DNA from 4 places in the Kitasatospora sp. NPDC087315 genome. Region 1 is predicted to be linked to each of the others. Evidence: riboswitches for the same ligand, from Rfam matches in the RefSeq annotation. Region 1 holds a riboswitch; each other region holds the start of a gene.
What was found. A riboswitch is a leader RNA that binds a small molecule or an ion and turns the genes downstream of it on or off. The one in region 1 is predicted to bind cobalamin.
Positions count from the first base shown of each region.

Region 2: linked by a shared signal. The riboswitch ahead of ACIO5D_RS38230 (FecCD family ABC transporter permease) and the one ahead of ACIO5D_RS02325 (peptidase) in region 1 are both predicted to bind cobalamin.
Region 3: linked by a shared signal. The riboswitch ahead of ACIO5D_RS14320 (ribonucleoside-diphosphate reductase subunit alpha) and the one ahead of ACIO5D_RS02325 (peptidase) in region 1 are both predicted to bind cobalamin.
Region 4: linked by a shared signal. The riboswitch ahead of ACIO5D_RS28445 (cobalamin biosynthesis protein) and the one ahead of ACIO5D_RS02325 (peptidase) in region 1 are both predicted to bind cobalamin.

Region 1 is NZ_JBIUYD010000001.1:538,153-540,344, forward strand. Features, by position in the region: gene mmsB (3-hydroxyisobutyrate dehydrogenase) at 1-457, shown strand, start outside; cobalamin riboswitch at 555-694, shown strand; gene ACIO5D_RS02325 (peptidase) at 797-1,876, shown strand; gene ACIO5D_RS02330 (flagellar hook-length control protein FliK) at 1,914-2,192, shown strand, end outside.
Region 2 is NZ_JBIUYD010000052.1:2,301-4,492, forward strand. Features, by position in the region: gene ACIO5D_RS38225 (ABC transporter ATP-binding protein) at 1-130, opposite strand, end outside; gene ACIO5D_RS38230 (FecCD family ABC transporter permease) at 130-1,191, opposite strand; cobalamin riboswitch at 1,296-1,415, opposite strand; gene sodN (superoxide dismutase, Ni) at 1,528-1,923, opposite strand; gene sodX (nickel-type superoxide dismutase maturation protease) at 2,109-2,192, shown strand, end outside.
Region 3 is NZ_JBIUYD010000008.1:271,022-273,213, forward strand. Features, by position in the region: gene ACIO5D_RS14320 (ribonucleoside-diphosphate reductase subunit alpha) at 1-899, opposite strand, end outside; cobalamin riboswitch at 1,087-1,218, opposite strand; gene ACIO5D_RS14325 (hypothetical protein) at 1,699-2,192, shown strand, end outside.
Region 4 is NZ_JBIUYD010000022.1:77,069-79,260, forward strand. Features, by position in the region: gene ACIO5D_RS28440 (alpha/beta hydrolase family protein) at 1-299, opposite strand, end outside; cobalamin riboswitch at 580-744, shown strand; gene ACIO5D_RS28445 (cobalamin biosynthesis protein) at 843-1,832, shown strand; gene ACIO5D_RS28450 (cobyric acid synthase) at 1,829-2,192, shown strand, end outside.

The DNA of each region.
Region 1 (2,192 bases):
CGCCCTGCCGGTCCTGGAGGCGATGGGCCGCAAGGTCGTGCACTGCGGCCCGTCCGGCGCCGGGCAGGCCGCGAAGATCTGCAACAACATGATCCTCGGGATCTCGATGATCGCCGTCAGCGAGGCCTTCGTCCTCGGCGAGCACCTCGGCCTGAGCCACCAGGCGCTGTTCGACGTGGTCTCGACCGCCTCCGGCCAGTGCTGGGCGCTCACCAGCAACTGTCCAGTGCCCGGTCCGGTGCCCGCCAGCCCCGCCAACCGGGACTACCGGCCCGGCTTCGCCGCCGCGCTGATGGCCAAGGACCTCGGCCTGGCCGCCGACGCCGCGAAGGCCGCCGGTGTTCCGGTGGAACTGGGCTCCCACGCGGCCGAGCTGTACGCCGGGTTCGCCGCGGACCAGGGTGCCGGGCTGGACTTCTCGGCGGTCATCAACACCATCAGGGAGAGCGCGAAGTGACGGGCCACGAGCCGGTCCTGGTGGAGGTGTTCTGACCCGTGAGGCCGGGGTCGGGGTCGGGGCCGGCGGGTGGCCGGCCCTTGACCCCTTCTCCGCACGACCGACATGATGAGCCGTCATGTACTGACTCCGCCGTTGGGGGAAGTCCGGTCCGAGTCCGGCGCTGACCCGCAACGGTAGGCCGCCGACGGCTGTCGGCGGCGAGCCCGAGGACCCGTCGGCGGAGGCGTGTGTTCCCTCCTCCCGTCGTGGTCTGCGGGCCGGAGTTCCCAGGGCTGCCCGGTTCCGCACCGGCGGCCGGGCGGGGACCCCGTGCGCCCGGGCCCGGAAAGGCGTCCCATGCCCACGCTCCGCCGCTCCCTCGGTCTGCTCGCGATACCCGCGCTCGTTCTGACCGCCGTGCTTCCGGCGTCCGCCGCCCAGGCGGCCCCGGCCCCGGCTCCGGCCCCGGTCTCGGCGACCGTCCGTCCCGACGCCGCCGCGGCCGGCTGGCTCGCCCGCCAACTCGTCGACGGAGACCACTTCGAGACCGTCTTCGACGGCACCGCCTACCCCGACCAGGGGCTGACCATCGACGCCGTGCTGGCCTTCGCCGCCTCCCACAGCTCCGACCAGGCCGCCGCGAAGGCCACCGCCTGGCTCGCGCAGCCCGGGATCATCAGCGGCTACCTCGGCGACGGCACCACCGAGGCGTACGCCGGGGCGACCGCCAAGCTGCTGCTCGCCGCCGAGGTCCGCGGCGAGGACGTCCACGGCTTCGGCGGTGTCGACCTCCCGGCCCGGCTCCGCTCGCTCCAGACCCCGAGCGGCCGCTTCTCCGACCGCTCCCAGTGGGGCGACTACAGCAACGCCTTCGGTCAGTCCCTGGCGGTGATCGCCCTCCAGCGCACCCCGGACGGCGCCCCGGCCGCCGCCGTCGACTTCCTCGCCGGCAGCCAGTGCCCGGACGGCGGCTTCCCCGTCGCCTTCGGCCAGACCACCTGCGCGGGCGACCCGGACGCCACCGCGCTCGCCGTCCAGGCCCTTGCCGCCACCGGCCGCACCGCCAAGGCGAACGCCGGACTCGGCTGGCTGACCGCCCACCAGAACACCGACGGGGGGTTCGCCGCAGCCGGCGCGACCACCTCCAACGCCAACACCACCGGACTGGCCACCCAGGCCCTGCTGTCCACCGGACGGCTCGGCGCGGGTCTCAAGGGCTGGAGCAGCCTGGTCAAGCTCCAGCAGGGCTGCGCCGCCGACGCCGCCGTCCGCGGCGCGGTCGCGTACGACGCGTCCGGGTTCAGCCAGGCCAACGGAGCCCGGGCCACCGCGCAGGCCGTCCTGGGTCTGTCCGGCACCCCGCTGGCCGCCCTCTCCGCCCACGGCGCGCGCCCGGCAGCCCCGGTCCTGGCCTGCCCGGCACCGGCCGGCCGCTGAAACCGCCGAAACCGCCGATCCCGTGAGGAGCCTTTCGATGACCCGCACCCCTGCCCCGGCCCCGGCCCGCCGGATCCGCCGCACCGTCGGTTCGGTCGCCGCCGTCGCGGCCCTGACCGCCGGCCTGCTCGGCGCCTCCGCCGCCCAGGCGCCGCGGGCGAGCGCCACCGCCTGCACCGGTACGACCGGCGTGACCGTCGTCGTCGACTTCACCGCGCTCGGCGGCGGAATCGAGACCGGCTGCGCCCCCGGCGACCCGGCCAGCGGCCTGGCCGCACTGACCGGCGCCGGCTTCCCGTACGCCTTCCACCCGCGC
Region 2 (2,192 bases), on a different contig from region 1:
CGTGGACCAGCCGGGCGCCGGCGATGTCGACCGAGAGCCCGTCGACGGCGATGTCCAGGGCGGTCTCGATGGCGGTCTCCGGGGTGTCCGTGGTGTCGGTGCTCGGGTCGGCGTTCGCGCCGGTGCCCATCAGCGGCCTCCGAAGGAGTAGCCGCGGCGGCGCATCAGCAACAGGAAGCAGGGCACCCCGAGCACCGCGGTGACCACCCCGACCGGCAGCTCGGCGGGCGCCAGCAGGGTGCGCGAGACGATGTCCACCCAGACCAGCAGCAGCGCCCCGGCGAACGGCGCGACCAGCAGCACCCGGCGGTGGCCGGCGCCGACCAGCATCCGCACCAGGTGCGGCACCATCAGCCCGACGAAGCCGATCGCGCCGCTGACCGCGACGACGGTGCCGGTGACGGCCGCCGTCACCACGAACAGCTGCCGGCGCAGCCGGTCGGGGTCCACACCGAGCGAGGCCGCCGTCTCGTCGCCCATGGCGAGCGCGTCGAGGCGCCCGGCGGAGAGGGCGAGGCAGGCCAGGCCGGCCAGCACGGTGACGGCGGCGATCGGCACCGAGCCCCAGGTCGCCCCGCCCAGGCTGCCGAGCAGCCACATCATGGCGCTGCGGGCCGCCTCGCCGCGCGCGGCGCCGAACACCATCAGCGCCGTCACCGCGGAGAAGCCGTAGGACATCGCGGTGCCGGTGAGCACCAGCCGCAGCGGGGTGAGCCCGTAGGCGGTCCGGGCGGCCGCGTACACCAGCAGCATCGCCAGCAGGGCCGAGCCGAAGGCGGAGACCGAGAGCGCCCAGACCCCGAGGGAGGCGAAGGCGCCGAGGAGCAGGACGGCGTTGGCGCCGACCGCCGCGCCGGAGGAGATGCCGAGGACGAACGGGTCGGCCAGGGCGTTGCGGACCATGGCCTGCACGGCGACCCCGGTGGCCGCGAGCCCGGCGCCGACCACGGCGGCCAGTACGGTGCGCGGCAGCCGGATCTCCCAGACGATCACGTACGCCGCCGCCTCCTCGGCCTCCAGCCGACCGCCCGTCAGCCCGGCGCCCAGCAGCCGCAGGACCCGGGACCAGCCGAGGTCGGAGGAGCCCAGGGCGACCCCGCAGACCAGCGACAGCAGCAGGGCCGCGGCCAGGCCGGCGGCCAGGGGCGCGGCGGGTATTCGACGGACCGGTGCGGTCACTGCGGTGCTCACGAGGGGGGCGCGCCTTCGCCTCGGGCCGTGGGCGGCGCGGGGCGAAGCGCCCGGGCCGTGGCGGGGCCGGGGCGCCATCCCCTCGCATTCCACGGCGAGTTGTCGGGAGGTCGGCGCCCCAGGGCGATCGGGCTCACGGGGCCGGGGCCCCGTCCACCGTTGCGGGTCAGCGCCGGATTCGGACCGGACTTCCCCCATGGGACGCCCTGGCAGCATAACAAGCGCTAAGGCCAGGCAACCCTTACAGGTGCCGCCGGGCATGTCCCGGAAACGCGCGACCGCCCCCGTCCGGTGTGGTGGTCCGGGCGGGGGCGGTCGACGGAGGCCGAGCGGCGGTCAGGCCTGCTTGGTCTCCCAGAAGATCTTGTCGACCTCGGCGATCAGGTCGAGCAGGGCCTGGCCGGTGGCCGGGTCCGTCGACGCCTTGGCGGCCGAGGCGGCCTTCAGGGTGTCGTTGATCAGCTGGTGCAGCTGCGGGTACTTCTCGAAGTGCGGGGCCTTGAAGTAGTCGCTCCACAGCACCGAGATGTGGTGCTTGACGGCCTCGGCGCGCTGCTCCTTGATGATGACGGCGCGAGCGCGGAAGTGCGCGTCCTCGTTGGCCTGGTACTTCTCCTGGGTGGCCTTGACCGACTCGGCCTCGATCCGCGCCTGCGCCGGGTCGTACACGCCGCAGGGCAGGTCGCAGTGGGCGTGCGCGGTGGCACGCGGTGCAAACAGACGAGAGAACATGGGAGTCCTTCCTTAGATCGTCTTCCCGCGCCCGAGATTACCCTTCCGGTCACGGGGTTTCGCGATCGGTCGGTGGGCCTAGGGCAAAAGGCGGACCCGGAACCGGGTGAATCCGGACACCGGCGGGTGACGGTCCGTACGGCAGACTGGGACGCGGCGAGCCGGGAGGAGGAGTCGTGACGCGGATGGCGGAACCGGAGGGCGGCACCCGCGGGGGTGCCGCACCGTTCGGACTGATCGACGTGGCGGGGGACTCGATGGTGCCGACG
Region 3 (2,192 bases), on a different contig from region 1:
CAGGCCGCGCCCTTGCGGCGGCCGCCCTGGTTGACGGCGGCGACCGAGGAGTCGAGGGTGCGCAGGAACGGGACGATGCCGTTGGACTTGCCGTTGGTGCCGCGGATCAGGCTGCCGCGCGAGCGGATCCGCGAGTAGGACAGGCCGATGCCGCCGGCGTGCTTGGAGAGACGGGCGATCTGGGCGTACCGGGAGTAGATCGAGTCCAGGTTGTCCAGCGGGGAGTCGAGCAGGTAGCAGCTCGACATCTGCGGGTGCCGGGTGCCGGAGTTGAACAGGGTCGGGGAGGAGGTCAGGTACTCCAGCCGGCTCATCAGGCCGTACAGCTCGGCCACCTCGCGCACCGACTGCTCGTTGTCGCCGACCGCCAGGCCGCTGGCGACGCGGAGCAGGAAGTGCTGCGGGGTCTCGACCACCTTGCGGGTGATCGGGTGGCGCAGCAGGTAGCGGGACTGCACGGTGCGCAGGCCGAAGTACTCGAAGCGGTCGTCGCCCCGCGGGTCGACGAGCGCGTCCAGGGTCGCGGCGTGCTTGGCGACGAAGGCGGCGGTGGTGTCGCCGATCAGGCCCTCGGCGTGGCCGACCGCGACCGAGGCGGAGAAGGAGACCGAGCCCTGGCTGACCGCCTCGTCGACGATCTCCAGCGCGAGCAGGCGCGCGGCCAGCTTCGAGTACTGCGGGTCCTCGGCGATCATCGACGCGGCGGCGTCCACGGCCAGCCCGCGCAGCTCGGCGAAGTCCGAGCCGGCGTGGCGGCCGCGCAGCGCGGCGGCGGCGACATGGCCGGGGTCCACCTGGGGGAGATCGGCGCTGCGGTCGGTCAGCAGCCGGAGCAGCGCACCGCCGGGGTCGGAGACCGTCGGGTCGACGGGGGCGAAGCTGGAACCCTGGGCGGGCAGGGTGGCTGAGGCAGCGGTGGTCAAGGCGCTCTCTCCTGGCGGCGATCGGCGTCGGTGCATCGGGGTGCCGGACCGTTCGGGGCAGGGGAGCACGGCGCGAACGCCCGGTGGCGTCGCGCGACAGTGTCATCCCCGGCCCGCCCGCGAGGCCCGGACGTGGTGCAGTGCTTCGGGGCCTCTGCGGGGAGGCCGGTGGCACGCCGCCGGCAGGTACTCGGACTCGCGGGCCCTGCTTCCAGAGGCCCGCACACCGCTGCGGGGCAGTCCCGGACTCGCACCGGGTTCCCCTGCGTCGACAGCAGGAGTGAGCATACATCTAGTGGTGTCCGCCCGATGCGACACCACATGTTGTGCAGCACCGCGTGTCGGGCCGGTGACCAGTGGTACGGGCGCGATGGCCGGGAGCCGTTCGGGGGCGGTGGGATTTGGGAACGGATTGATTACCGTCCGGGCTCGCGGTCAGGGCGATGCCCTACGATCTCGGCACATGAGCGAGGGAACGGGCGTACCGGCGGAGTGGACGCGTCAGCCCGGACAGCAGCCCGGACAACCGGGGCAGGGATCGCAGCCCGGGGCATCGGGACAGGTGTCGCAGCAGGGCCAGCAGTCGACCGGGCCGGTGCAGCCGGGCCCGACCGCACCCCGGCCGCCGCAAGCCGGCGGGTCGGTCCCTCCTCCGCCCGGCGGCTTCGGGCCTCCCGCCACGCCGTACGCGCAGCCGGGCGTGCCGCCGTACGGGCCGTCCGGCCCGGCGGCCTACCCGCCGCCCCAGCCCCAGCCCCAGCCCCAGCCCCAGCCGTTGCCGCAGCAGCCGCAGAACGCCGTCGGCCCGGCGCCGTACCAGCAGTGGCCGCAGAGCGCCCAGCCGGCCGTCGCCGAGCCGGACTGGAACGCGATGGCCACCCGGCACGAGAACGAGTCCCGCAAGCGCAAGCGGCTGTGGATCGGCGCGGCCGCGGTGGCCGCGGTCCTGGTCGGCGGTGTGGTCGCGGCCGGGGTGTGGATCAACGGCCACGGTGACAAGGGCGATCGCGGCGGTGGCGGCCCCACCGCCAGTGCGTCCCCCACCGGCATACCCACCGAGCGGGCGCTCGCGGTCATCTCCGACGCCGACACGGACAGGCTGCCGGTCGACGCCGCGACGCTGTTCCCGGACCAGACCCGGACCGTCGACGGCAAGGTGTGGACCCGCATGGTGACCGGTGCGACGGCGCCGTGCTCCAAGGCGACCACCGGCGGCCTCGGCCTCGCGCTCGGTGACGACACCTGCCGCTCGCTGGTCCGGGCGACGTA
Region 4 (2,192 bases), on a different contig from region 1:
TCGGCGCGGACCAGTCGGCGGGTGACGCCCTGTTCGTCGGCGTGCAGGATCTCGTCGACCACCGCGTGGCCGCCCTCGTCCCACTCGACGGCCCAGCGGCCGGGGCGGGTGCTCTCCGGGCTGCGGGTGAAGGTGGCCCGCCCGACGGCCAGGCTCCGCACCGTGACGGGGCCCGCCTGCGGCCGGGAAACGGCCGCCGGGTGGAGCATCCGCTGGACGGCCCTGCGCCCGGCCAGCAGTACGGCGGCCCCGGTGCCGACGGCGGCGGCCGCCACGGCGGCCGCGGTTCCCCAACGCATATCGCTCCCCGCTCTGTTGATCGCGGACTGGGCACCCACCAGTCCACTCGCGGGACCGGACCGGGGCCACCGGGCATGGGCCGACCGGGTGTCACGCCGGACGGGACAGCGGGGGCCGCGGCCTCCACCTGCGGCCGGGCGATCGCGCCCCCTCCGCACCCCCGCGACACCGACCCGCGGAGGCGGCGCGCGGGCGGGCCGTGTGACCAACCCCTCCGTGACCTTGGTTGACTCCCGGTTCGGCCGCGTGATGGGATCCTTCAGCCAAACGGAGGCATGCAGAGGAAGCCGGTGCGAGTCCGGCGCGGTCCCGCCACTGTCACCGGGGAGCACGCTCGGATCAATTCCCTCCTTGCCCGCCAACAGGCAGGAGGGGCCCATCGGCGGGCCGTCAGAAGCCGCTGGAGGCTCCGGGGGTGTGTCGGACCCGGAAGCCAGGAGACTCTCGCCGCCGGTACGTCGATCCAGGGCGCGGACCCTGAGTGAGGACACGCACGCGATGCAGGCTGCCCCGACCGCCCGCCCCCTCTGCCGCCCTTCGCCGTGCGCCCGCTGACCCGCGCGGCCGCCTTCGCGCTGGGCGCCGTCGCGGGACATCTCGCCGACGCCCGCTTCGCCGATCCCCGGCGCGGCCACCCGGTGGCCGCCTTCGGCAGCGCGGCGGGCCGGCTGGAGAAGACGCTCTGGCGCGACGACCGCGCCGCCGGCACCGCCTACACCGCGCTCTGCGTGGGCACCGTCGCGGCCGGGGCGGTGGCCGCCGAACGCGCCCTGGGCCGGCGGCCGCTCGGCCGCGCCGCGCTGACCGCCGCCGCGACCTGGACGGTGCTCGGCGGCACCTCGCTCACCCGGGAGGCCAGGACCATCGGCCGCTCGCTCGCCGCGGGCGATCTGACGGCGGCCCGGGAACGGCTGCCGCATCTGTGCGGGCGCGACCCGAGCGCGCTGGACGAGCAGCAGATCGCCCGCGCGGTGGTCGAGTCGGTCGCCGAGAACACCGCCGACGCCGTGGTGAACGCCCTGGTCTGGGGCGCGCTCGCGGGCACGCCCGGGCTACTGGCGTTCCGCGCCGTCAACACGCTGGACGCGATGGTCGGCCACCGCTCGCCGCGCTACGCCCGGTTCGGCTGGGCCTCGGCCCGGCTGGACGACGTGGCGGGCTGGCCGGGCGCCCGGCTGACCGCGCTGCTCACCGTGGCCGCCGCGCCCGAACCCCGGACGGCCTGGCGGATCTGGCGCCGGGACGGCTCCGCGCACCCGAGCCCCAACGCGGGCCAGGCCGAGTCCGCGTTCGCGGGCGCGGTCGGCGTGCGGCTGGGCGGCACCCTCGCGTACGGGGAACGGGTGGAGCACCGGCCGGTGCTGGGCGGCGAGCTGCGGCCGGTGACGGTGGAGGACATCGAGCGGGCCTGCCGGCTCTCCCGCCGGGTGGGCCTGCTGGCCCTGGGCACCGCCGTCGCCGGGCACGCGGCGGTCCGGGCCGCCACAGGAAGCCGGACCGTCCTGGGACGGAAGAAGAGGAGGAGCGCATGAGCAACGCACTGCTGGTCGCCGGGACGACCTCGGACGCCGGCAAGACCGTGGTCACCGCGGGCATCTGCCGCTGGCTGGCCCGGCAGGGTGTCCGGGTGGCGCCGTTCAAGGCGCAGAACATGTCGCTGAACTCCTTCGTCACCGCCGGCGGCGCCGAGATCGGCCGCGCCCAGGCGATGCAGGCGCAGGCGGCCCGGGTGGAGCCCGAGGCGGCGATGAACCCGGTGCTGCTCAAGCCAGGCGCGGACGGCCGCAGCCAGGTCGTGCTGCTCGGCCGCCCGGTCGCCGAGGTGGGCGCGCTGGACTACCGCGAGCGCAAGCCGGTGCTGCTGGAGCGGGCCCTGGAGTGCCTGGCGGACC